DNA from 3 places in the Burkholderia aenigmatica genome. Region 2 is predicted to be linked to each of the others. Evidence: riboswitches for the same ligand, from Rfam matches in the RefSeq annotation. Region 2 holds a riboswitch; each other region holds the start of a gene.
The links. Region 2 has a riboswitch for cobalamin ahead of cobW (cobalamin biosynthesis protein CobW). Riboswitches for the same ligand answer to the same signal wherever they lie in the genome.
Positions count from the first base shown of each region.

Region 1: linked by a shared signal. The riboswitch ahead of ACN8ZM_RS13220 (FecCD family ABC transporter permease) and the one ahead of cobW (cobalamin biosynthesis protein CobW) in region 2 are both predicted to bind cobalamin.
Region 3: linked by a shared signal. The riboswitch ahead of ACN8ZM_RS17220 (CbtB domain-containing protein) and the one ahead of cobW (cobalamin biosynthesis protein CobW) in region 2 are both predicted to bind cobalamin.

Region 1 is NZ_CP184468.1:2,826,459-2,834,282, reverse strand. It holds gene ACN8ZM_RS13255 (LysR substrate-binding domain-containing protein) at 38-952, shown strand; gene lgt (prolipoprotein diacylglyceryl transferase) at 1,047-1,937, shown strand; gene ACN8ZM_RS13245 (SIMPL domain-containing protein) at 2,061-2,801, opposite strand; gene ACN8ZM_RS13240 (EVE domain-containing protein) at 2,983-3,444, opposite strand; RNA gene ssrS (6S RNA) at 3,516-3,697, opposite strand; gene ACN8ZM_RS13230 (cell division protein ZapA) at 3,779-4,093, opposite strand; gene ACN8ZM_RS13225 (ATPase) at 4,090-4,440, opposite strand; cobalamin riboswitch at 4,595-4,846, shown strand; gene ACN8ZM_RS13220 (FecCD family ABC transporter permease) at 4,888-6,003, shown strand; gene ACN8ZM_RS13215 (ABC transporter ATP-binding protein) at 6,000-6,815, shown strand; gene cobT (nicotinate-nucleotide--dimethylbenzimidazole phosphoribosyltransferase) at 6,868-7,824, shown strand, end outside.
Region 2 is NZ_CP184468.1:1,878,536-1,886,359, forward strand. It holds gene cobO (cob(I)yrinic acid a,c-diamide adenosyltransferase) at 1-534, opposite strand, end outside; gene ACN8ZM_RS08765 (cobalamin biosynthesis protein) at 572-949, opposite strand; gene cobA (uroporphyrinogen-III C-methyltransferase) at 946-1,695, opposite strand; cobalamin riboswitch at 1,865-2,102, opposite strand; cobalamin riboswitch at 2,217-2,484, shown strand; gene cobW (cobalamin biosynthesis protein CobW) at 2,814-3,902, shown strand; gene cobN (cobaltochelatase subunit CobN) at 3,909-7,718, shown strand; gene ACN8ZM_RS08785 (ATP-binding protein) at 7,715-7,824, shown strand, end outside.
Region 3 is NZ_CP184469.1:39,000-46,823, forward strand. It holds gene ACN8ZM_RS17210 (inorganic phosphate transporter) at 1-491, opposite strand, end outside; gene ACN8ZM_RS17215 (histidine phosphatase family protein) at 677-1,264, opposite strand; cobalamin riboswitch at 1,310-1,452, shown strand; gene ACN8ZM_RS17220 (CbtB domain-containing protein) at 1,485-1,694, shown strand; gene ACN8ZM_RS17225 (CbtA family protein) at 1,708-2,430, shown strand; gene ACN8ZM_RS17230 (LysR family transcriptional regulator) at 2,453-3,361, opposite strand; gene metE (5-methyltetrahydropteroyltriglutamate--homocysteine S-methyltransferase) at 3,488-5,782, shown strand; partial or broken gene glyA (serine hydroxymethyltransferase) at 5,914-6,168, shown strand; gene ACN8ZM_RS17245 (hypothetical protein) at 6,241-6,534, shown strand; gene ACN8ZM_RS17250 (epoxyqueuosine reductase QueH) at 6,449-6,871, shown strand; gene ACN8ZM_RS17255 (purine-cytosine permease family protein) at 6,890-7,824, opposite strand, start outside.

The DNA.
Region 1 (7,824 bases), 950 kb from region 2:
TTGTCGCTTATTAAGTCGTTTTACGAATGAGAGAGGCATGGCCGATCCGACTCCCGACTTGCGCCAGTGGCGCTATTTCGTGACCGTCGCCGACGAGCGTCATTTCGGCCGCGCGGCCGAACGCCTGTCGATGACGCAGCCGCCGCTGTCGCAGGCGATCCGTGCGCTCGAGGATGCGCTCGGCGTCGCGCTGTTCGCGCGCACCAAGCGTTCGGTGGCGCTGACGGCGGTCGGGGCGGCGCTGTTGCCCGACGTGCGCCGGCTGCTGGCATCGGCCGATGCGTTGCCGCCGCTGGCGCGACGGCTCGCGCGCGGCGAGGCCGGCTCGTTGTCGCTTGCGTTCGTATCGACCGCCGATTACGGTCTGCTGCCTGCGCTGCTGCGTGCGTTCGGCGCGCGCTTTCCGCAGGTGCGCCTGCAACTCGCGGAGGCGACGAGCGACGTGCAGATCGACGAACTCGTCGCCGGCCGCATCGACGCGGGGCTCGTCATTCCGCCCGTGCCGCCACGCCACGCGGCCGGGCTGTCGTACCTGCCCGTGGTGCGCGAGCCGCTGGTGGTGGCGATGCCGGCCGCGGCGAGCAACGCGCCGGAAGACGAGCCCGTCCATCTCGCGGAAGTCGCCGCGATGCCGCTCGTGATTTTTCCGCGTCGTTTGGCACCCGGCTTTTATGACATCATTACGGGCTGCTACGGCGCGGCGGGGGAAACCCCGCGCATCGGCCAGGAGGCGATCCAGATGCAGACGATCGTCAGCCTGGTGTCGGCCGGCATGGGCGTCGCACTGGTGCCGCAATCGCTGCGTAACCTGCGGCGCACCGGCGTGGTCTACCGGCCGCTTGCCGGTCACGCGCCGGTCGTCGAGACGGGCCTCGTGTGGCGCACCGGCGACGTGAGCCCCGTGCTGGCCGGCTTCATCGACGTCGTGCGCGCGCAGGGCCTCGCCACGTGACGTGATGTGAACGATGACGCGCCGATGCCGTCCAAAGCGCGGTGCTGCGCGTTTGCGACGGCCGTACCGCATTCGAAAACTTCTTCGCTAATCCATGATCATTCACCCGAATTTCGACCCCGTTGCGATCCATCTCGGGCCGCTGGCCGTGCGCTGGTACGGGCTCATGTATCTCGTCGGCTTCATCGCGGCGATCGTCGTCGGCCGGATCCGCCTGAAGCTGCCGCACGTCGCGGCGCAGGGCTGGACCGCGAAGGACATCGACGACATGATGTTCTACGGCGTGCTCGGCACCGTGCTCGGCGGCCGGCTCGGCTATGTGCTGTTCTACAAGGCCGATTTCTACTTCTCGCATCCGCTCGACGTCTTCAAGGTGTGGGAGGGCGGCATGTCGTTTCACGGCGGCTTCCTCGGCGTGACGCTCGCGATGATGCTGTTCGCGTGGCAGCGCAAGCGGCACTGGCTGCAGGTCACCGATTTCGTCGCGCCGATGGTGCCGACGGGGCTCGCGGCCGGGCGGCTCGGCAACTTCATCAACGGTGAACTGTGGGGCCGCGTGACCGATCCGTCGGCACCGTGGGCGATGCTGTTCCCGGGCGCGATGCGCGACGATGCGGCATGGTTGCCGAAGCATCCGGAGCTCGTCGAGAAGTGGCATCTCGCCGACGTGTTCATGCAATACCAGATGCTGCCGCGCCATCCTTCGCAGCTCTATGAAATCGCGCTCGAAGGTATCGTGCTGTTCTTCGCGCTGTTCTTCTTCTCGCGCAAGTCGCGGCCGATGGGCGCAATCTCCGCGCTGTTCCTGATCGGCTACGGCCTCGCACGCTTCACGGTCGAGTTCGCACGCGAGCCCGACGACTTCCTCGGCTTGCTCGCGCTCGGCCTGTCGATGGGGCAGTGGCTGTCGCTGCCGATGATCCTCGCGGGCGTCGCGCTGATGGTCTGGGCATATCGCCGCCGCGCGGCGACTGCCGCTGCGTGATGCGATGCCGATGCACGTGCGAGCGGCACGTGCATCGACGCTTGCATCGACCACATGCAGGTCAATGAAAAACGCCGGCCCTCGGGCCGGCGTTTTTCATTTCGGACTGCCGCGCGCTGCGCGTTACTTCATCTGCACCGAGCCGTTGACGGTGACCGACACGGTGGCCTTGCCGCCTTCGACCGCGATCGGTGCGCTCATCTTGGCGCTGTCCATCGGTGCTGCGGCCATCGCCATCATGCGCGGGTACGGCTGCACGTTGCGGCCGCCGCCGACGTTCACGTCGCGGATCGTGTAGCTGCTGTAACCGAAGGCCTTCGCAGCTTCGTCCGCGCGGGCGCGGAACGACTTGATCGCCTCGGTCGTCAGCTTCTGCTCGGCCGCGCGCTGCGCTTCCGGCGACAGCGAGAACTCGACGTTCGCGACCTGCATCAGGTTCGACAACTGGCCTGCAAGCTTCGACGCTGCCGCGAAATCGCGCGATTCGAGCGCGACTTCGGTGCGGCCGCGCCATGCGGAGATCTTGCCGTCGCGATCGGTGCTCGGATAGACGGAGAATGCGCCCGTGTGCGCAGTGACGCCCGATACGCCCTTCGCTTGCGACAGCGCTGCATCGGCGCGCTGGTTCAGTTGCGCGGTGAGGCTGCCCGGATCCTTGGCCTGCTGCTCGTAGAACAGCGTGATGTGGATGATGTCCTGCGGCACGTCGGTGCTGGCCTGCGACGACAGCGACAACACGCCCGCCGGCTCCGGAAAGTGCGGGTTCGCGGTTTGCGCGTGCGCGGTGGACGACGCGAGCGTCAACGCAACGGGAACGGCGGCGGCAAGGGCGAGCGACAGCGCGAGTGCGGATTTCTTGGTCATTGTTGGACTCCTTGTGCGAGGGCGTGCACGCGGATCGCGCGTGCACGACGCGGGCGTACCGCGCGACGAAAAAAACGACAACCGGCCCGATCGGCCGACAGCGGTTGCTTAGGCTGCGCGAAAGTGCCGCGAGTTCCGCGGCGGTGGTGCGTACTGACCAGATTTGACCTTTGGCGCGCGCCTACTTCATCAGCTTTTCGGTGATGAAGCGCCATTCGGCGCGCGTGACGGGCGTGATCGACAGCCGGTTGCCGCGTGCGAGCACGCGCATGTCGGCGAGTTCGTCGTGTTCGCGCAGCGCGGCGAGCGGCACGAGCGGCGATTTTTTCACGTAGTGCACGTCGACGAGCAGCCAGCGCGGCGCTTCCTGAGTCGACTTCGGGTCGTAATAGGGGCTTTTCGGATCGAACTGCGTGGGATCGGGGTAGGGCGTCGACGACACTTCGGCGAGGCCCGCGATGCCCGGCTCGGGGCAGCTCGAGTGATAGAACAGCACGCCGTCGCCGATCTTCATCGTGTCGCGCATGAAATTGCGCGCCTGATAATTGCGCACGCCCGTCCACGGCAGCGAGCGCTGCGGTGCGTTGGCGAGATCGTCGATGCTTGCTTCGTCCGGTTCGGACTTCATCAGCCAGTATTGCATGGATCGTGATCGACGCAGAAAGAGGCTGCTACAAAAGAAAACGGCACCGGGCTTCGCCCGATGCCGTTGGATAGGCCCCCGCCTTGGCCGCTAGGCCGGCATCCTGAACCTGAGGTTCAGAATTGGTCGCAGTTAGCAGCACTTCGGGTACATCAGACAGAGTGACGCGCGCGCCCGTGCTACAAATTTCCGCAACCGTGCACATGGCATTGGTTCAAGGAATATATGACCTTGGCGAACCAGGCAGGGAAGCTGACTGAACTGTGATTCGATGCGCCAATTTGACCACTGTTGATCTCTGAGATCAAGGGGAATCGACGCATCGATTGAAACGTTACTGCGTCTCGTGCTGTGCGAGCACCGCACCGAGCTGTTCATTCATCTGGTGCATTGTACGACGGATTTCCTCCGCCGGAAATGCTTCACCGTGCCGCACGCTCGTTTGCAGCCGCAGCAATTCGGACGCGAGCGACAGCGCCGCCATCACGGCGATGCGATCGGTGCCGCGTACCGAGCTGTTCGAGCGGATTTTCGACATTTCGGCGTCGACGCGCGCGACCGCTTCGAGCAGCGCCGCTTCGGTCTCGGCCGAGCAGGCGAGCCGATAGGCCTGACCGAGAATCGAGACTTCGATCTGCTTGGTGCTCATGCATGTTCTCCGTGGCTGGCCGCGTCATCGCCATCCGCACGCGCCTGTGCATCCAGCAGGTCGAGCTGGTTGTCGGCTTGCTCCGCACTTTTCGAGCGCGGCAGCTTTTCGAGAATCGCGTTCAGTTTCACCTGGGCGTCGTCGATCTTTGCCGACAGCGTGTCACGCTCGGCCGCAAGTGCATTGCGTTCGTCGCGCAGTTGCGCGAGTTCCGCGCGGACAGTGTCCGCATCCGCGCGCAATTGCGCGACCTGCTCCTCGAGCGCGAGCCGTTCCGAGTGATAGCGCTTGTTCAGCGAAATCAGACGGCCAATATTTTGAGATAGGGTTTCGAGTTCGTTGAGCATTTGCTGCGTCCTCTAAAGACCCAGCATTTTAGCGCGGAATAACGCGCAATCCGACATCTGTAACGTTTCCAGTCGTAACACCCCTGCTTCTCGCCGTGAATCGGCGCGTCCCGTGCGTGTCCGGACGCTTCCTTGACGCTCGCGCGACCCGCTCCTAAACTGGCGCCGCCTCGGTGCTCGCGCGTGGAACGCGCGGTTAAACGGGAAGCAGGACGCGGGCGCCGGAAGCCCGCCAACCTGCGCTGCCCCCGCAACGGTAAGCGGCCGCGTCCGGTGACGCAGGCCGGCTCGGGCGCGTTTCACGTGCAGGTATTGCATGCGGACGCGGGCCACTGCGCGTCATCGCGCGGGAAGGCGAGCCGGACCGCCGCCAGCCCGGATACCGGCCGAGACGGGGAGCCCGCACGGGCTTCGTGACGCGCGGCCTGCGGGGAGGCGGGGCGCGCAATGCTTCACGGAATTTTCTTCGATGCTGACCCCAATCGTCCGCGCGGCGCTTCAGTCACGACCGGCCGGCCTCCGCAAGCGGGGGCGCCGCATGTCGTGTGCGGCGCCGTGCGCGGCATGAGCGCCGCGCGCGCCACTGCGATCTGGGCCGCGCTCGCCGCGGCGGTCGCGTTGCTGTTCGTTGCGTCGCTGTCGATCGGCAGCGTGCCGATGTCGCCTTGGCAGGCGCTTGCGTCGCTCGTGCCGCATGGCGGCGACGCGCTGCTCGCCGACATCGTCCGCACGCTGCGCCTGCCGCGCGCGCTCGCGGGCTTCGCATGCGGCGCGCTGCTTGCGCTTGCCGGTGCGCTGCTGCAGGTGCTGTTGCGCAATCCACTCGCGGAACCGTACGTGCTCGGCGTATCGGGCGGCGCGGCCGGCTTCGCGCTCGTCGCGATGATCGCGGGCGGCGCGTGGTGGCTCGTCGACGCATCGGCGTTCGCCGGCTCGCTCGTGTCGGTCGCGCTCGTGCTCGGTCTCGCGCGCCGCGAGCTGTGGCGTGGCGAGTCGCGCGACGCGTCGCCGCGGCTGCTGCTCACGGGCGTCGTGATCGCGGCGGGGTGGGGCGCGCTCGTCACGCTGCTGCTGTCGCTTGCACCCGACGCACGACTGCGCGGGATCATCTTCTGGCTGACCGGCGACCTGAACGGCGTGACCGCGCCGTGGTTCGCGTGGGGCGCGCTGTTGCTGGCCGCCTGCGTCGCGCTGCCGGCCGCGCCGCAACTGAACGTGCTGCTGCGCGGCGATGCGACCGCGCTCGCGCTCGGCGTGCCCGTTGCGCGCCTGCGCGTGCGGATCTATCTCGTCGCGTCGCTGGCCGCGGCGGCCGCAGTGACGACGGCCGGCACGATCGGCTTCGTCGGCCTCGTCGTGCCGCATGCGCTGCGGCTCGCCTTCGGCAACGACCAGCGGATGCTGCTGCCCGCCGCGATGCTCGCGGGCGGCGGCGGCGTGATGGCGGCCGACCTGCTCGCCCGCACCGCGATCGCGCCCGCGCAACTGCCGGTCGGCGTGATGACCGCGTTGATCGGCGTGCCGGTGTTCCTGTGGATGTTGTTGAGGAGGCCGATGCGATGACGGGGGCCGCACTGCACGCCACGGCCGGCGACATGAACTACGCGGCTGTCGACCTGACGCTGAAGGCCGGCGCACGCACGCTGCTCGACGGCTTCACCCGGGCGTTCCGTCCCGGCGAGATCTGGTGCGTCGCAGGTCCGAACGGCGCGGGCAAGACGACGCTGCTTGCGACCCTCGCCGGGCTGCAGCCGCCGACCGGCGGACACGTCGAGATCGACGGTCGGCCGCTTGCCGCATGGCCGCCCGAGCAGCTCGCGCAGCGCCGCGCGCTGATGCCGCAGCAACTGCACGACGTATTCAGCGCGACCGTATTCGACACGGTGCTGCTCAACCGCTTTCCGTATCTCGGCGGCTGGGGCTGGGAGCGCGACGGCGACCGCGCGGCCGCGCGCGACGCGCTGGCGACGTTCGACCTCACCGCGCTCGCGTCGCGCGACGTGCTGTCGCTGTCGGGCGGCGAGCGGCAGCGTGTCGCGCTGGCCGCGACGCTGTGCCAGGACGCGCCGTTGATGCTGCTCGACGAACCGCTCGCGCATCTCGACTTGCATCACCAGATCGATTGCCTGACCGCGCTGGCCGCATGGCTCGACGCGGGCCCGCGCACGGTGCTGTTCTCGTGCCATGATCTGAATCTCGCGCGGCGTTTCGCGACGCACGCGCTGTTGCTCGACGGCCGCGGCCACGCGTGGGCAGGCCCCGTGCACGACGTGCTGACGCCCGAGCGCGCGAGCGACGCGTTCGGTTATCCGCTGGTGCTGATCCGCGAGAACGGCCGCGATGCGCTGCTGCCGGCGTGGCCCGAGCGACAATGACCTTTCCTTTTCCGATGCGCGGCGCATACCGCGCCAACGACATGGCTTTTCGATGACGACCCCGACCCACTTCCCGCCCGCGATCGCGCCGCTCGACGACGCGCTGCGCAAGCGCCTGCAGCACGTGATCGACCACAAGACCAAGCCGCCCGGCAGCCTCGGCCAGCTCGAGGCGATCGCACTGCAGATCGGCCTGATCCAGCACACCGAGCGGCCGGTCGTGCAGCGTCCGGTGATGATCGTGTTTGCCGGCGATCACGGGATTGCCGCCGAGGGCGTGAGTCCTTATCCGCAAGCGGTGACCGCCCAGATGGTCGCGAATTTCCTCGCCGGCGGCGCGGCAATCAACGCGTTCTCGGGCGCCGTGCAGAGCGCGCTCGAGATCGTCGATGCGGGCGTCGCGTCGCCGCTGCCGCTGTCCGACCGGCTGGTGTCGCTGCCGGTCGCGCGCGGCACACGCAACTTCGCGGCGGAGCCGGCGATGACGCGCGACGAGGCGATGACGGCGATCGCGGCCGGCGCGGCGCGCGTGCGCCTGCATGCGTCGCTCGGCACGAACGTGATCGGCTTCGGCGAGATGGGGATCGCGAACACGTCGTCGGCCGCGTGCCTGATGAGCCGCCTGCTCAGCGTGCCGATCGATGCCTGCGTCGGGCGCGGCACGGGCCTCGACGACCAGGGCCTCGCGCACAAGCGCGCGGTGCTCGGCCGTGCGCTCGTCAAGCACTCGCACGCGATTGCGCCGCTCGACGTGCTCGCGACGTTCGGCGGCTTCGAGATCGCGATGATGACGGGCGCGTATCTCGCGGCCGCAAGCGAGCGGATGACGATCCTCGTCGACGGTTTCATCGCGACGGCTGCGCTGCTCGTCGCCGAGCGCATCGTGCCCGGCGTGCGCGATTACTGCGTGTTCTCGCATACGTCGCACGAGGCCGGGCACCGGCGCATGCTCGAGCATTTCGGCGCGAAGCCGCTGCTCGCGCTCGACCTGCGGCTCGGCGAAGGCACC
Region 2 (7,824 bases):
GGTGACGAGGTCGGCCGCGTCGATCAGCGCGTCGGGCGCGTGTCGCCCGGTCACGACGACGTGTACCGAATCAGGGCGCGCGGCCAGCGTCGCGAGCACTTCGTCGAGCGGCAGGTATTCGTACTTCAGCACCGTGTTCAGTTCGTCGAGGATCACCATCCGGTAGTCGCCGCTCTCGATCATCCGGCGCGCCTCGTCCCAGCCCTTGCGCGCGGTCGCGATATCGGCGTCGCGGTTCTGCGTGTTCCACGTATAGCCGTCGCCCATCGTCACGAAATCGCATTCGGCCACCGCGCCGAGGAAGTCGCGCTCGGACGTGTGCAGCGCGCCCTTGATGAACTGCACGACGCCGAGCCGCATGCCGTGGCCGAGCACGCGCACGGCCATGCCGAACGCGGCCGTGCTCTTGCCCTTGCCATTGCCGGTATTGACGATCAGCAGGCCCTTTTCGTTGACGGCGGCGGCCTGCTTCTTCTCATGGCCGGCACGGCGGCGTTCGGTCATCCGTTGATGGGATTCGGCGTCGGTTTTCATCGGATTGGTCCTGTCGAAAGAAAGCGAAACAAAGGGTTCAGAGCGGGCCGGCGAGCGCGACCGTCACGCCGTCCCGGATCGATTTGGGGCCCAGCAGCCGGCCGTGCGGCGCCGCGAGCTGCGCGCACGGTTCGGCCACGCCCGCGACGCCGAAGCGGGCGAGCGCGGCATCCGACGGGCCGCTTGCGGCCAGCTCCGGACGGCGCGCGAGTCGTGCCGCGTCGAACGCGACGAGCGGCCAGCCGCGGCGCGCACACAGCGTGCGCAGCGCGCGGGCACGCGCCTTGTCGGCGAGCGTCGCAACGAGCGCCGGTTCGGCGCCCGGGTACAGGGTCAGCGCCGCGCGGATCGCGGCATCGAGTTGCGCGGCCGTCACGCCCGCGCGGAAACCGACGCCGAGCGCGACGCGCATCATGCGCCGCTGCCGAGCGCGGCACGTACCGCGGGATCGTCGGCGAACGCCGCGACGCGGCCGATCACGACGATGGCCGGCGAGCCGATGCCAGTCGCGCCGATGCGTTCGACGAGCGTGTCGAGCGTCGCGAGCACGTGCCGCTGTTCGGGGCGCGTCGCGTTCTCGATCGCCGCGCACGGCGTATCGCCGGGCAGGCCGCCTTCACGCAGCGCGGCTGCAATCGTGTCGAGGCGGCGAATGCCCATGTAGATGACGATCGTCATGCGCGTGGCCGCGAGCGCGCGCCAGTCGGGTTCGCCGGCGCCCGCGCCGTGGCCCGTGACGAAAATCACGCCCTGCGCGTCGCCGCGTTGCGTGACCGGGATGCCGATTGCGGCCGGTGCGGCGATGCCCGCGGTGACGCCGTTCACGACCTCGACCGGGAATCCCGCCGCGCCGAGTGCGGCCAGTTCCTCGCCGCCGCGGCCGAACACGAACGGATCGCCGCCCTTGAGCCGCGCGACGCTGCGGCCCGCGCGCAGATGCGCGAGCATCGCGGCGACGATCGTCTCCTGCGGCGTCGATGCATGACCGCCGCGCTTGCCGACGTGCTCGATCTGCGCATCGGCACGCGCATGGCGCAACACGTCGGGATTCACGAGATCGTCGACGAGCAGCACGTCCGCCGCGCCGATCGCACGGACGGCCTTGAGCGTCAGCAGGTCGGCGTCGCCTGGGCCGGCGCCGATGAGCCAGGCGCGGCTCATCGAGCGCGGCACGGTGCGCACCGTGTCGAAACAGTGGAACAGGGCAGGCGGGCGGCACGGCGGCGGCCAGCAGACAGGAAACGCATGACGGATCGAACGAAGCCCGCGCGGACGCGGGCGGAATGCGCACCCCATCCGTCCCCCGCGGATCGGGCGTTCGGCGAGCCTCGGGCTCGCCCCTTGCGTCGGCCGGTATCCGGGCTGGCCGCTTGCCAGGCCGCAGCCTTCCCGCCCGGCTGAAGGGCAGTGGCATCGTGGGCGGCCTGGGCGCGTGCGCGGGGAAGCGCAGCGCGCGGGCGGCGTACCGTTGCGGGGACAGCACAGGCCGGGCGGTGGTCCGCCTCCTGTTTCCCGTTTAACTGCAGGCGCGCAATGCGCATGCGAGCACCGAACGCGGCGCATACGATAGCACAGCGATCCACCCGCGCGAACCGCTGCGCACGGCGTTCGGCCACGTGCGCCGGCCATCCGGAACCGGGCCCGGTGGCCCGCTCCGCCTTGACGCTCCCCGCACCGCCGCCTACACTCGCACGCGTTTTGGTGCTCGCGCGCGCCGCTCCGGCGCGCGCAGTTAAACGGGAAACAGGGAGCCTGCCTGCGCCGCAGTCGAGCCAACCTGTGCTGCCCCCGCAACGGTAAGCGAACGCGTCGCGCGAGAAGCGCCACGCAACGCCGCTTCGCCGCATGCCGCGCGCATGCGGACGACCGCCACTGGATGCCGCGTGCATCCGGGAAGGCGAAGCGGCGTGTTCGTCAGCCCGGATACCGGCCTAAACGTTGGGGTTCAGCGCCGCGGGGAGGCGGCGCATCGTCCACGGCCGCAGCAGGCCCGACACCCGCGTGTTGCCCGCTTTCTCCGCCGATCCGCCTGCGCGCCAACCCGCGCCGGCCGGCGTGGCGAACGGCAGGCGGCGTGCACCGGGCCGGCGGCAGCCGTGTTGGCATTCACGATGTCGACCGTTCGCAAGGAAGCACCATGTCCGCTTCGTCGTTCCGCCCGTCCCGCGACTGTCCGTCCGGATCGCGCGGCGGCATGCCCGCGATCCGCCAGATGAACTGCCACGCCGCCATCGACGCGACGATCCCGGGCTGATTCCATTTTCGACACAGGACCTACCATGACCATGCGCAAGCTTCCCGTCACGATCGTCACGGGCTTTCTCGGCAGCGGCAAGACGACGCTGATGCGCCACATCCTGCAGCACGCCGAAGGCCGCCGCATCGCGGTGATCGTCAACGAATTCGGCGAGCTCGGCATCGACGGCGAAATCCTCAAGGGCTGCGGCATCGGCTGCGAGGATGCGGAAGGCGCGCAGGGCGAAGCATCGGGCCAGCTCTACGAACTCGCGAACGGCTGCCTGTGCTGCACCGTGCAGGAAGAGTTCTATCCGGTGATGGAAGCGCTCGTCGAGCGGCGCGCGGACATCGACCACGTGCTGATCGAAACCTCGGGCCTCGCACTGCCGAAGCCGCTCGTGCAGGCGTTCAACTGGCCGACGATCCGCAACAGCTTCACGGTCGACGCGGTCGTGACCGTGGTCGACGGGCCGGCCGCCGCGAGTGGCCAGTTCGCGGAAAACCCGCAGGCCGTCGACGCGCAGCGCCGCGCCGATCCGAACCTCGATCATGAATCGCCGCTGCACGAGCTGTTCGCCGATCAGCTGTCGTCCGCCGATCTCGTGATCGTGAACAAGGCCGATCTCGTCGGCGACGCAGCGTTCGCGCAGATCGAAACCGCGATTCGCGACGAAATCCCGCCGCAGGTGAAGATCGTGCGCGCGACGCGCGGCGAGCTCGATCTCGCGATGCTGCTCGGTCTCGAATCGGCATCGGAAGAAACGATCCACCTGCGTCACGACCATCACGGCTCGGCCGACGACGGCGATCACGATCACCATCACGACGATTTCGACTCGGTCGTCGTGTCGGGCGACGCCGGCACGCGCGAAGCGACGATCGCCGCGCTGCAGCGTGTCGTCGAAGCGCACACGATCTATCGCGCGAAAGGCTTCGCCGCGCTGCCCGGCGCGCCGATGCGCCTCGTGATCCAGGGCGTCGGCCGCCGCTTCGACAGCTATTTCGATCGTCGCTGGCAGGACGGAGAAACGCGCGCGAGCCGCTTCGTGCTGATCGGCGAGGATCTCGACGCGGCCGCGCTGCAACGCGCGTTCGACGCCGCGTGCGCGGCCGAGCCGCAACAGGCGTAACCCACGATGCATTTGCTGCGCACCACGCCGGGCGGCTTTGTCGACGACACGCAGGGCGTCGTCCGGATCGACCAGCAGCCGGCCGACATCGTGATCCTGAGCTCGGCCGATACGACGCTGTCGCTGCTGGCTAGCGTCGTGCCGCACCTGCCGGCCGGCTTCCCGAGCGTCAGGCTCGCGAACGTCACGTTCCTGCGGCAGCCGGCGTCGGTCGATTTCTACGTCGACGACGTGCTGCAGCATGCGAAGTCGGTCGTGATCGATCATCTCGGCGGCGAGGCGTATTGGCCGTACGGAATCGAGCAGGCCGTGTCGCTCGCGTCGAAGCGCAAGCAGCAGCTCGCGATGTTCTCGGGCGACCTGCAGGAAGACCCGAACCTCGTCGCGAAGAGCACGGTCGCGCCCGACCTGTGCCGGCTGTGGTGGCGCTACCTGCGTGAAGGTGGCGTGCACAACGCCGAGGCGCTGCTGCGCAGCATTGCATTCCATACGCTCGGGTTCGGCGACGAACCCGAACTGCCGCGCCCGCTGCCGGCCGCCGCGCTGTATCACCCGGCGCGCGACCGCGCGAGCGTCGACGACTGGCGGCCGCGCTGGACGCCCGGCGCGCCCGTCGTCGCGATCCTGTTCTATCGCGCGCACTGGCAGGCCGCGAACACGGCCGTGTTCGACGCGCTGGCCGATGCGCTCATCGAGGAAGGGCTGAATCCGCTGCCGATCGCGGTCACGTCGCTGAAGGACGCGGTGAGCCGCGAAGTCATCACGCAGCTCTGCGACACGCACGACGTCGCGCTCGTGCTGAACACGACCGCGTTCGCAGCTGGCGCGATCGACAGCCCCGAGCACGACGTGCTCGCCGGCGACGCGCCGGTGTTGCAGGTGATCCTGTCCGGCGGCAATCGTGACGCGTGGGTGGCCGACAACCAGGGGCTGCATGCGCGCGATATCGCGATGCACATCGCGCTGCCCGAGGTCGACGGGCGCATCGTCACGCGCGCGGTGAGCTTCAAGGGGCTCGCGTACCGTTGCCCGCATACCGAGGTCGACGTCGTGCGCTACCAGCCGGACGCCGAGCGGATCGCGTTCGTCGCGGCGCTCGCGCGCGGCTGGTGCCGGCTGCGCACGCTCGACAACGCCGACAAGCGCGTTGCGCTGATTCTCGCGAACTATCCGCAAAGCGAAGGGCGGATCGGCAACGGCGTCGGGCTCGACACGCCGGCGTCCGCGCTGCGCGTGCTCGCGGCGCTGCGCGACGCGGGCTACGCGGTGGCCGACCTGCCGCCCGACGGTGACGCGCTGATCGCGCGCCTCACCGAAGGCGTGACCAACGACGCGGCCGTGCATGCGTTGCGCCCCGCATTCCAGAGCTTCCCGCTGGCCGACTACGTCGCGCGTTTCGCGCGGCTGCCGGCGGCCGTGCGCGACGCGCTGAACGCGCGCTGGGGCCCGCCCGAAGCCGATCCGACGCTGCGGCAAGGGCGCTTCACGATCGCCGGCTGGCGCGCGGGCAACGTGTTCGTCGGCATCCAGCCGTCGCGCTCGCGCGGCGAGAACGACTACGCGAGCTACCACGACGCGGATCTCGTGCCGCCGCACGCGTATCTCGCGTTCTATTTCTGGCTGCGCGATGCGTATCGCATCGACGCGGTGATCCACCTCGGCAAGCACGGCAACCTCGAATGGCTGCCGGGCAAGAGCGTCGCGCTGTCCGACGCGTGCTGGCCCGACCTGACGCTCGGGCCGCTGCCGCACCTGTATCCGTTCATCGTCAACGATCCGGGCGAGGGCAGCCAGGCGAAGCGTCGCGCGCAGGCGGTGATCATCGATCACCTGATGCCGCCGCTCACGCGCGCGGAAAACTACGGCCCGCTGCAGGATCTCGAGCGGCAGGTCGACGAATACTACGAAGCGCTGATGGTCGACGGGCGGCGCGCGAAGCTGCTGCGCAAGACGATCCTCGCGACGATCGCCGAACACCGGCTGCACGACGAACTGAGCGTGTCGCCGCCGCGCGATACGGGCGACGAGGATGCGCTGCTCACGCGCGTCGACGCGTGGCTGTGCGAACTGAAGGAAGCGCAGATTCGCGACGGGCTGCACGTGTTCGGCGTATCGCCGGCCGAGCGCCAGCGGCGCGACACGCTGCTCGCGCTCGCGCGCTTTCCGGTCGGCGACGGCAAGGGCACACGCGCAGGACTGATCGGCGCGCTCGCGCGCGATCTCGCACTCGGCGACGACTTCGATCCGCTCGCGGCCGACTGGGCCGCGCCGTGGGTCGGGCCGCGCCCGGCGATCCTGCAGGCGCTCGACGCATCGCCGTGGCGCCATGCGGGCGATACGCGCGAACGGCTCGAACGGCTTGCGCAGCAGTGGCTGGACGGGCTGTGCGCAGCCGACGGCGGGAACGCAGGTACCGATGCGACGCCTCCCGGCGACTGGCCGCACACGCTCGCCGTGATCGAGCGCGTCCGTGCGACGCTGCTGCCCGCGCTCGACGCGTGCGGCGGCGAGGAAATGCGTCAGCTGCTGCGCGGGCTCGACGGCCGCTTCGTGCCGCCGGGGCCGAGCGGCTCGCCGTCGCGAGGCCGGCCCGACGTGCTGCCGACCGGCCGCAATTTCTACTCGGTCGACACGCGCGCGGTACCGACGCAGGCGGCGTGGTCGCTCGGCCTGAAATCCGCACAGCAACTGATCGAACGCCATCTGCAGGATCATGGCGACTATCCGCGCGCGATCGGTCTGTCGGTCTGGGGCACGGCGACGATGCGCACGGGCGGCGACGACATCGCGCAGGCGTTCGCGCTGCTCGGCGTGCGGCCGAAATGGGCGCATGGCAGCCACCGCGTGACCGACTTCGAGATCCTGCCGATCGAGATCTTCGACCGGCCGCGCATCGACGTGACGCTGCGCGTGTCGGGCTTCTTCCGCGACGCGTTCCCGAACCTGATGCACCTGTTCGACGCGGCCGTGCAGGCGGTGGCCGCACTCGACGAGCCCGAGGAACTGAACCCGATCCGCGCGCGCATCGAGCGCGAACGCGCGAAGTGGGTCGCGCAGGGCGTGGCACCGGACGAAGCACGGCGCCGCGCCGGCTGGCGTGTGTTCGGCGCACGGCCGGGCAGCTACGGCGCGGGCCTGCAGGACCTGATCGACCAGCGCCGCTGGCAGACCGACGCGGATCTCGCCGATGCCTACCGCCAGTGGGGCGGCCATGCGTATGCGCAGAACAGCGCGGGCGACGCGGCGGCCGACGTGTTCGGCGAGCGGCTCGCGACGATCGACGTCGTCGTGCAGAACCAGGACAGCCGCGAGCACGACATCCTCGATTCGAACGACTACTACCAGTTCCAGGGTGGGATGACCGCAGCCGTGCGGCATCTGTCCGGTCAGCAGCCGAGCATCTACCACGGCGACCACGCGAATCCGGTCGCGCCGAAGATGCGCACGCTGCGCGAGGAAATTGCGCGCGTGATCCGCTCGCGCGTCGTCAACCCGAAATGGCTCGACGGCGTGAAACGGCACGGCTACAAGGGCGCGGCCGAGCTGGCGGCGACCGTCGACTACCTGTACGGCTATGACGCGACCGCGCGCGTGCTGTCGGATCACCAATACGCGCTCGTCGCCGACGCGTACCTGTTCGACGAGGCCACCCGCGCGTTCCTCGAACGGCACAATCCGAAAGCGCTGCACGGCATCTGCGAACGCTTCGTCGAGGCGATGCAGCGCGGCCTGTGGCAACAGCCGGGCGACTATCGCGAACGGATCGAAGCGGTCTGGCTCGCGAGCGAACAACTCCAGGAAGGGGGACGGCGATGACCGATCCGACGCTGCACCGCGCCCGCGCGGTCTTTCCGTTTGCGGCGCTCGTCGCGCAGGACGCATTGCAGCAGGCGCTGCTGCTCGCCGCGATCGACCCGTCGCT
Region 3 (7,824 bases), on a different replicon from region 2:
GAGCTCGACGACGGCAACCCGAAGTACCAGGTCGCGAGGTTCCACACGATCGCGGCGATCAGCAGCGCGAACACCATCGCGAAGCCCGCACCGCTGCCGACCTGCAGGATCAGCTCGACCGGCAGCAGTTGCAGGATGCCGAACGCGACGGCGCCGCTCGAGATCATCACGCCGAGGAAGTTCCAGAGGCCCGACCAGATCACCGCGACGTTCGGTGTCAGCGAGTGCGTATAGATCACGGTCGCGACCGCGTTCGCGGTGTCGTGGAAACCGTTGACGAATTCGAAGCCGAGCGCGATCAGCAGTGCAGCGCCGAGCATCAGGTACGGGAACAGCGATCCTTCGCGCATCGGCGACAGATCGTCGATCAGGTGCGTGGCGATATAGACCGCACCAATCGCGAGCACCAGCAGGAAGACGGCATAGCCGAGCTGCCTGGTGCGCTCGACGGAACCCGAACTGTTCGGGGTAGACGAAGCAGGTTGATTCATGACGGTATCTCGTATGGGAACCGCGACCGATCCTAGCTTCGGCTAGCAGTCAGTTTGATGACAGTAGGGATGGCGAACGGTGGGGCTTGCGGCGACGTAAGGTGAACATCGCCATGCGATTGCGATACGGCACAACGCGTCGGCTGGCGTCGTGGCCCATATCGCGAACGCAACACGGCAGGAGGCTAGGCGCCAGTGTCGCGCCGATCGCCGTCCGCGATCAACATCCAGCCGTGCGGCGACGCAGCGAATGTCGTGCACGATAGCGGCGCCACGTCGATGCGGGTTGCCGCGCCGGAACCCATCCGCAGCGCATGCGCGACGGCCGCACGCACGATCGGCGCATGCGTGATGGCGACGATGTCTCGGCCGTGTTGCAGCGCGTTCAACCATGTGCCGACGCGGCGCATGGCTGCATCGAACGATTCGCCGCCGTGCGGCGACGCCAACGGATCGCCGATCCACGCGCCCAGCTCGTCAGGCTGGTCGCGCGCGAGGTCGTGCAGCCGCTTGCCGCGCCAGTTTCGGTAATCGATGTCGCGCAGCGCGTCGTCGATGTCGGCGTGCAGGCCGAGCGCATCGGCGGTCTGCACCGCACAGCGCGCCGGGCTGCACAGCACGAGCGAGCCGGCGACGTCCGTCCACCGGTCGCGCAGCGTCGCGGCGTCGGCGAGCCCGTGCGCGTCGAGCAGATCGTCGTCGGGAAACGTGCCGGTGCGCATCGCCCGGGTCGATGCGTGTGCAATCAGGCGCAGCGAGGCGTGCAGGTTCATGTGGGTTGTCGGGGGAGCCGGGACGGGCGCGTTCGCCCATTTTTCGCTGCTTCAACACGCGAACGTTCGCGCGTACAATTCGCCCGATACGAAACGCGGAAGCCGGTGCAATTCCGGCGCGGTCGCGCCACTGTAACCGGTGATCCATGATCCCGGAAGCCAGACCTGCCTTCGTACCCATCCAACATTTGTCGGGGCGCGATTCCCCTGAGGTGCATCCATGAGCGAAGCAGTGCTGAAGCCGGCGGTCGTACCGGCGCCCATCCCCGTCCGTGAACTGTTGCCGTGGGCCGTGTTCGTCGGCCTGATCCTGCTGCTCGCGATTTATTTCGTCGGCGCGGAACAAGGCGCAACGTCGCTCGTGCCGGGCATGTACGTGCACGAGTTCGTCCACGACGGCCGCCATCTGCTCGGCTTCCCCTGCCACTGACGCGGAGTTCACGATGGTCGGAAAGCTGCTCATGCGCGGGATGCTCGCAGGCATCGCCGCAGGCCTCCTCACGTTCGGTTTCGCGAAAATCGTCGGCGAACCGCAAGTCGATCAGGCGATCTCCTTCGAAGAAAAACTCGACGCCGCCAAGGGCGACGCGCCGGAACCCGAGCTGGTGAGCCGCCACACGCAGGCCGGCTTCGGCCTGCTGACGGGCGTCGTGACCTATGGCGCGGCGTTCGGCGGGCTGTTCTCGCTGGTCTTTGCATATGCTTATGGTCGCGGCAGCCGTCTCCCGGCACGACCGCTGGCCGCGTGGCTCGCGGTGGCGGCGTTCATCGCGCTCGTGATCGTGCCGAACATCAAGTACCCGGCCAATCCGCCGTCGGTTGGAGACCCCGACACGATCGGCTATCGCACGGGCCTGTTCTTCCTGATGATCGCGATCTCGATCGCGACGATGGTGTTCTCGGTCAGCGTGCGCCGCCATCTGCTGGCGAAGCTCGGGCAATGGAACGCGTCGATCGTCGCGGGGCTCGTGTTCATCGTGATCATCGCGGCCGTGCAGCTCGGGCTGCCGTCGATCAACGAAGTGCCGGCTGCTTTCCCGGCCGTCGTGCTGTGGAAGTTCCGCGCCGCGGCGATCGGCATGCAGGTGATCATGTGGACGACGATCGGCCTGCTGTTCGGCGCATGGGTCGAGCGCGGCGAACGTATCGGCATGCGCGCCGCCTGACGCGCACTGCCACGGGGCGCGCCTAGCGCAGCATGCGCGGCGCGCTCCACGTCGATTCGCGCGCCAGCGCGACGAACGCGGCCAGATAGTCGATCGACGCATCCGCCTCGCGGATGCCGAGGAAGATCTGCTTCGCGATCCCCTTCTTGCCGAGCTTGACCGGCACGACCGGCATCCGGTCGGCGTATTCGTCGGCCAGCCATCTCGGCAGCGCGGCCACGCCGCGCCCGCTCGCCACCATCTGCAACATGATGTCGGTCGTCTCGATCGACTTGTGCCGCTTCGGCACGATGCCGGCCGGCGTCAGGAACTGGTTGTAGATGTCGAGCCGGTCGGTTTCGACCGGATAGGTGATCAGGATTTCGTCGGTCAGCTGCTCGGGCGTCACGTAATCGGCGTTGGCGAAACGGTGTGCGTCCGCGACCACCAGCACCTGCTCGTAGTCGAACACGGGGTCGAAGCGCAGCCCCGGCTTGTTCAGCGGATCGGGGGTCACGAGCACGTCGATGTCGTAGCCGAACAGCGCGCCGATCCCGCCGAACTGAAAGCGCTGCTTCACGTCGACGTCGACGTCGGGCCAGCGCGACAGGTACGGCGACACGACCTTCAGCAGCCACTGGTAGCACGGGTGGCACTCCATCCCGATACGCAGCGTGCCGCGCTCGCCCTTCGCGTACTGCTTCATCCGCTCCTCGGCCAGCTCGAACTGCGGCAGCAGCCGGTTTGCCAGCTTCAGCAGATACTGCCCGCCCTGCGTCAGCCGCAGGCCGCGCCCCTCGCGATCCCAGATCGGCGTGCCGAGCTGCTGCTCGATTTTCCGGACGGTATGGCTGAGCGCCGATTGCGTGAGGTGCAGCGCGTTGGCGGCCGCAGTCAGCGAGCCCTGGCGCTCGACTTCACGAATGACGACGAGATGGAATCGTTCCAGCATGGTTATCGCTCATCCTGAATGTACATGAACAACTTTAATGGATAAATGAAATAATGCCATTTTATTTCATGGTTTGAAATACCTATCATGGTTGCCGGACCTTCACTACTCCTGGACGGCAGCGCCATGGTGACGACACACAATCTCGGTTTCCCGCGCATCGGCGCCAAGCGCGAACTCAAGTTCGGCCTCGAACGCTACTGGAAGGGCGAATCGTCGCGCGACGAACTGAAGGCGCTCGGCGCGCAACTGCGCGAGCGTCACTGGAGCGACCAGCGCGACCTCGATTTCGCGCCGGTCGGCGACTTCGCGTTCTACGACCAGGTGCTCGACATGAGCTTCACGCTCGGCAACCTGCCGAAGCGCGTGCAGGGCTTCCACGGCGATGCGCTCGACAACTATTTCCGTGTGGCGCGCGGCCGTTCGGCGCAGTCGGAAGAAGCGCACGCAGCGTGCTGCGGCGGCGTCGCGGCCGGCGAAATGACGAAGTGGTTCGACACGAACTATCACTACATCGTCCCGGAATTCCACGCCGACACGAACTTCTCGCTCGACCCGTCGCGCCTGCTGCAGCAACTCGCCGAAGCGAAGGCGCAGGGCGTGAAGGCGAAGCCGGTGATCATCGGCCCCGTCACGTATCTGTGGCTCGGCAAGGCGAAGGACGACTCGGATCGCCTCGCGCTGCTGCAGAAGCTGCTGCCGGTGTATGGCGCGCTGCTCGACACGCTGACCGCACAGGGCGTCGAATGGGTGCAGATCGACGAACCGATCCTCGTTACCGAGCTCGACGCCGAATGGCAGCAAGCGTTCAAGACCGCGTACGCGGCGCTCGAAACGCGCCGGATCAAGGTGCTGCTCGCGACGTATTTCGGCCAGCTGCAGGGCAACCTCGCGCTCGCCGCGTCGCTGCCGGTCGACGGCCTGCACATCGATGCGATCAACGCCCGTGACGAAATCGACGCGCTGGTGCGCGAACTGCCGGCGGAGCGCGTGCTGTCGGTCGGTGCGATCAACGGTCGCAACATCTGGAAGACGAACCTGAACGCCGCGCTCGACTGGCTCGAGCCGCTCGCGACCCAACTGGGCAGCCGTCTGTGGCTCGCGCCGTCGTGCTCGCTGCTGCATGTGCCGGTCGATCTCGCGAGCGAAGAGAAGCTCGACGCCGAGATCCGCGCGTGGCTCGCGTTCGCGCTGCAGAAGCTCGACGAACTGAAGGTGCTCGCGATCGCGCTGAACCAGGGCCGCGACAAGGTGGCCGATGCGCTGGCCGCGAACGCCGCCGCGATCCAGTCGCGCCGTCATTCGCCGCGCGTGAACAACCCGGCGGTGAAGGCTTCGATCGCCCGGATCGATGCGCAGCTCGGCAACCGCGTGAGCCCCTATACGCAGCGCGCGCCGAAGCAGTCGGCACGCCTTAACCTGCCGGCGTTCCCGACGACGACGATCGGCTCGTTCCCGCAGACCGGCGAAATCCGCCAGGCCCGCAGCCAGTTCAAGGCCGGCGTGCTGAATGAAGCAGGCTACCGCGCGGCGATGCAGGCTGAAATCGAACGCAGCGTGCGCGAGCAGGAAGCGCTGGAACTCGACGTGCTCGTGCACGGCGAAGCCGAGCGCAACGACATGGTCGAATACTTCGGCGAGCAGCTCGACGGCTATGCGTTCAGCCAGTTCGGCTGGGTGCAGTCGTACGGTTCGCGCTGCGTGAAACCGCCGATCCTGTTCGGCGACATCAGCCGCCCAAAGGCGATGACGGTCGAGTGGATCACGTATGCGCAGTCGCTGACGAACAAGCCGATGAAGGGCATGCTGACCGGCCCCGTGACGATCCTGAACTGGTCGTTCGTGCGTGACGACCAGCCGCGCTCGGTGTCGTGCTACCAGCTCGCGCTGGCGATCCGCGAGGAAGTGCTCGATCTCGAGAAGGCCGGTGTGCGCGTAATCCAGATCGACGAGGCCGCGCTGCGCGAAGGGCTGCCGCTGCGCCGCGCGCAGTGGGGTGAATACCTGAAGTGGGCGGTCGAATCGTTCCGCATCACCGCGAACGGCGTGCAGGACGATACGCAGATCCACACGCACATGTGCTATTCGGAGTTCAACGACATCATCGCGTCGATCGCCGACATGGACGCGGACGTGATCACGATCGAGACGTCGCGCTCGGACATGGAGTTGCTCGACGCGTTCGACAACTTCAAGTATCCGAACGAAATCGGGCCGGGCGTGTACGACATCCACTCGCCGAACATCCCGACGCAGGATCACATCGTCAGCCTGATGAAGAAGGCGGCCGAGCGGATTCCGGCGGAACGCCTGTGGGTGAACCCGGACTGCGGCCTGAAGACGCGCCAGTGGGCGGAAGTGATTCCGGCGCTGACGAACATGGTCGCCGGCGCGAAGACGCTGCGCAATCAGATGCAGTAACGCGCGAACGCTGCGTGCCTGCTGCCCGGATCGATGATCCGGCGGCGGGTGTCGCACCGATCGAGATCGTCCCGGGCCGGCCCCGGGACGTGTCGCTTCCCCTGCTTGTTTTGTTGGATCCCCTTCCTGCCATGTTCGAACGCAGCCACTACCCGCTCGACCCGACCGCCCCGGAACTGTTCGATGCCATCCAGGAAGAAAACCGACGCCGGGAAGATCACATCGAGCTGATCGCGTCGGAAAACTACGCGAGCCCGGCCGTGATGGCCGCGCAGGGTTCGCCGCTCACGAACAAGTACGCGGAAGGTTATCCGGACAAGCGCTATTGCGGCGGTTGCGAGTACGTCGACGTCGTCGAGCAGGTGGCGATCGAGCGTGTGCGTGCGCAGGTCGCCGAGCTGACCAAACGTTTCCCGATGTATTCGTGACAGCACGCTGAGGAGGGCAAGGTGAGAAATGTGGAAAACGACGCGATCGAACGGCTGCTGAAGTCGCTTGACGACGACAGCGACGATTGCCAGGCGATGTACGAAGAGGTCGGCCGTGCGGTGGTGGACCGACTGCGGCGGACCGATCGGGACGCGTTGCGTACCATTGCCCGCGCGTGGGTTGAATGCGATGAAGCACAAGCCGCGTTGCTCGACCTGGATTTTTTTTCTACGGAACTTGGCGCGGCGAAGGAACGTGGCGAGCTGGCTGACGCCATGCTGCGCAATGTGGTCGGGAAAGTCGTTTTCAAGGATCCGACATGATTACGATTGCGACGACTGGTTCGCGCGTGTGCGCGGGATGGAGCACGAGCCCGCGCGCGGCGTGCGCTGCAAGATGTGCTTCGACATGCGTTTCGAGCGCACCGCGCGCTATCCGGGGTTGATATCCCGGGAATACAGCGGGCGCCAGGGCGGCGGCTCGGCACGCATGATCGAGATCAGAAAGAGCGAGACGTTTTATCAGCAGGAGTACTGCGTATATGCGTATTCGCTGCGCGATACCAACCTGCAGCGCGAGGCGAACGGTTGTGAGCCGATCGGGGGTGGCGCGATGTATTACACGAAGGACGCGCCTGAGGTCGGCAACCCGGAACGCTGACGATTGCCGCTTGCTTCATCACATGCCCTGGTGTCCGGGCGTGCCGGTCGGTGCGTCAGGGGGCGGCGTTGCCGCGATCACCTGGCGCTCATGGTCCAGATCGAGCGAGCGGGACAGTAGCCAGTACACGGCCCCCGCGACGACCAGGCCGACGAGCCAGGCGATATCCACGCCACCGAGCAGGCGTGCGAACGGGCCGACGAAGATCTCGCGGTTCGCTTCGGCATCGACGATCGAGAAGAACGGCACCATCGCCCCGAAGCCGACCAGGTACGCGACGATGCCGCGCGGCTGCCAGGCGCCGTACAGGCCGCCCGGCGTGAAGAAATGCGCGATCGCATAGTGGCCGCGTCGCACGAAGAAATAGTCGACGAGGTTCACCGCGGTCCACGGCACGAGGAAGTAGAGCATCAGCGTCAGGAACGTTTGCAGCAGCGCGATGCCGTTGCCGCGGATCGCGAACACGCACGCGAGTACGAACATGCTGATCGCGACAATCGATGCGACGCGCGCGCGGCGCGTCGGCCGGATCGGCACGATCGAGTCGATACCGGTAAGCACGGTCAGCATCGCGCTGTATGCGTTGAGCGCGATGATCGGCAGGAAGCCGACGAGCGACACGATCGCGATCAGCTTGCCGAGGCCCGGCACGAGCGACGCGCCGACGTCGTTCATCGCGACCAGTGCGTCCGCCGCGTGCAGCTTCTGCGCGAGCCACGCGCCGAGCCCGATCATCCAGGTGCCCGACAGCGATGCACCGGCGAAGATCACCGCGATCAGCTTCGCGCGGCTGGTGTGTTTCGGCAGATAGCGCGAATAGTCGGACACGTAGGGCGCATACGAAATGTTATAGCTGGCGGCGATCGCAAACTGTGTGGCGAACCCGATCCAGTTGAAGCCCGGTGCGACGGCGGGTGAGGTGGCCGGTGCCGGCGCCGCGTGACCGAACGCGA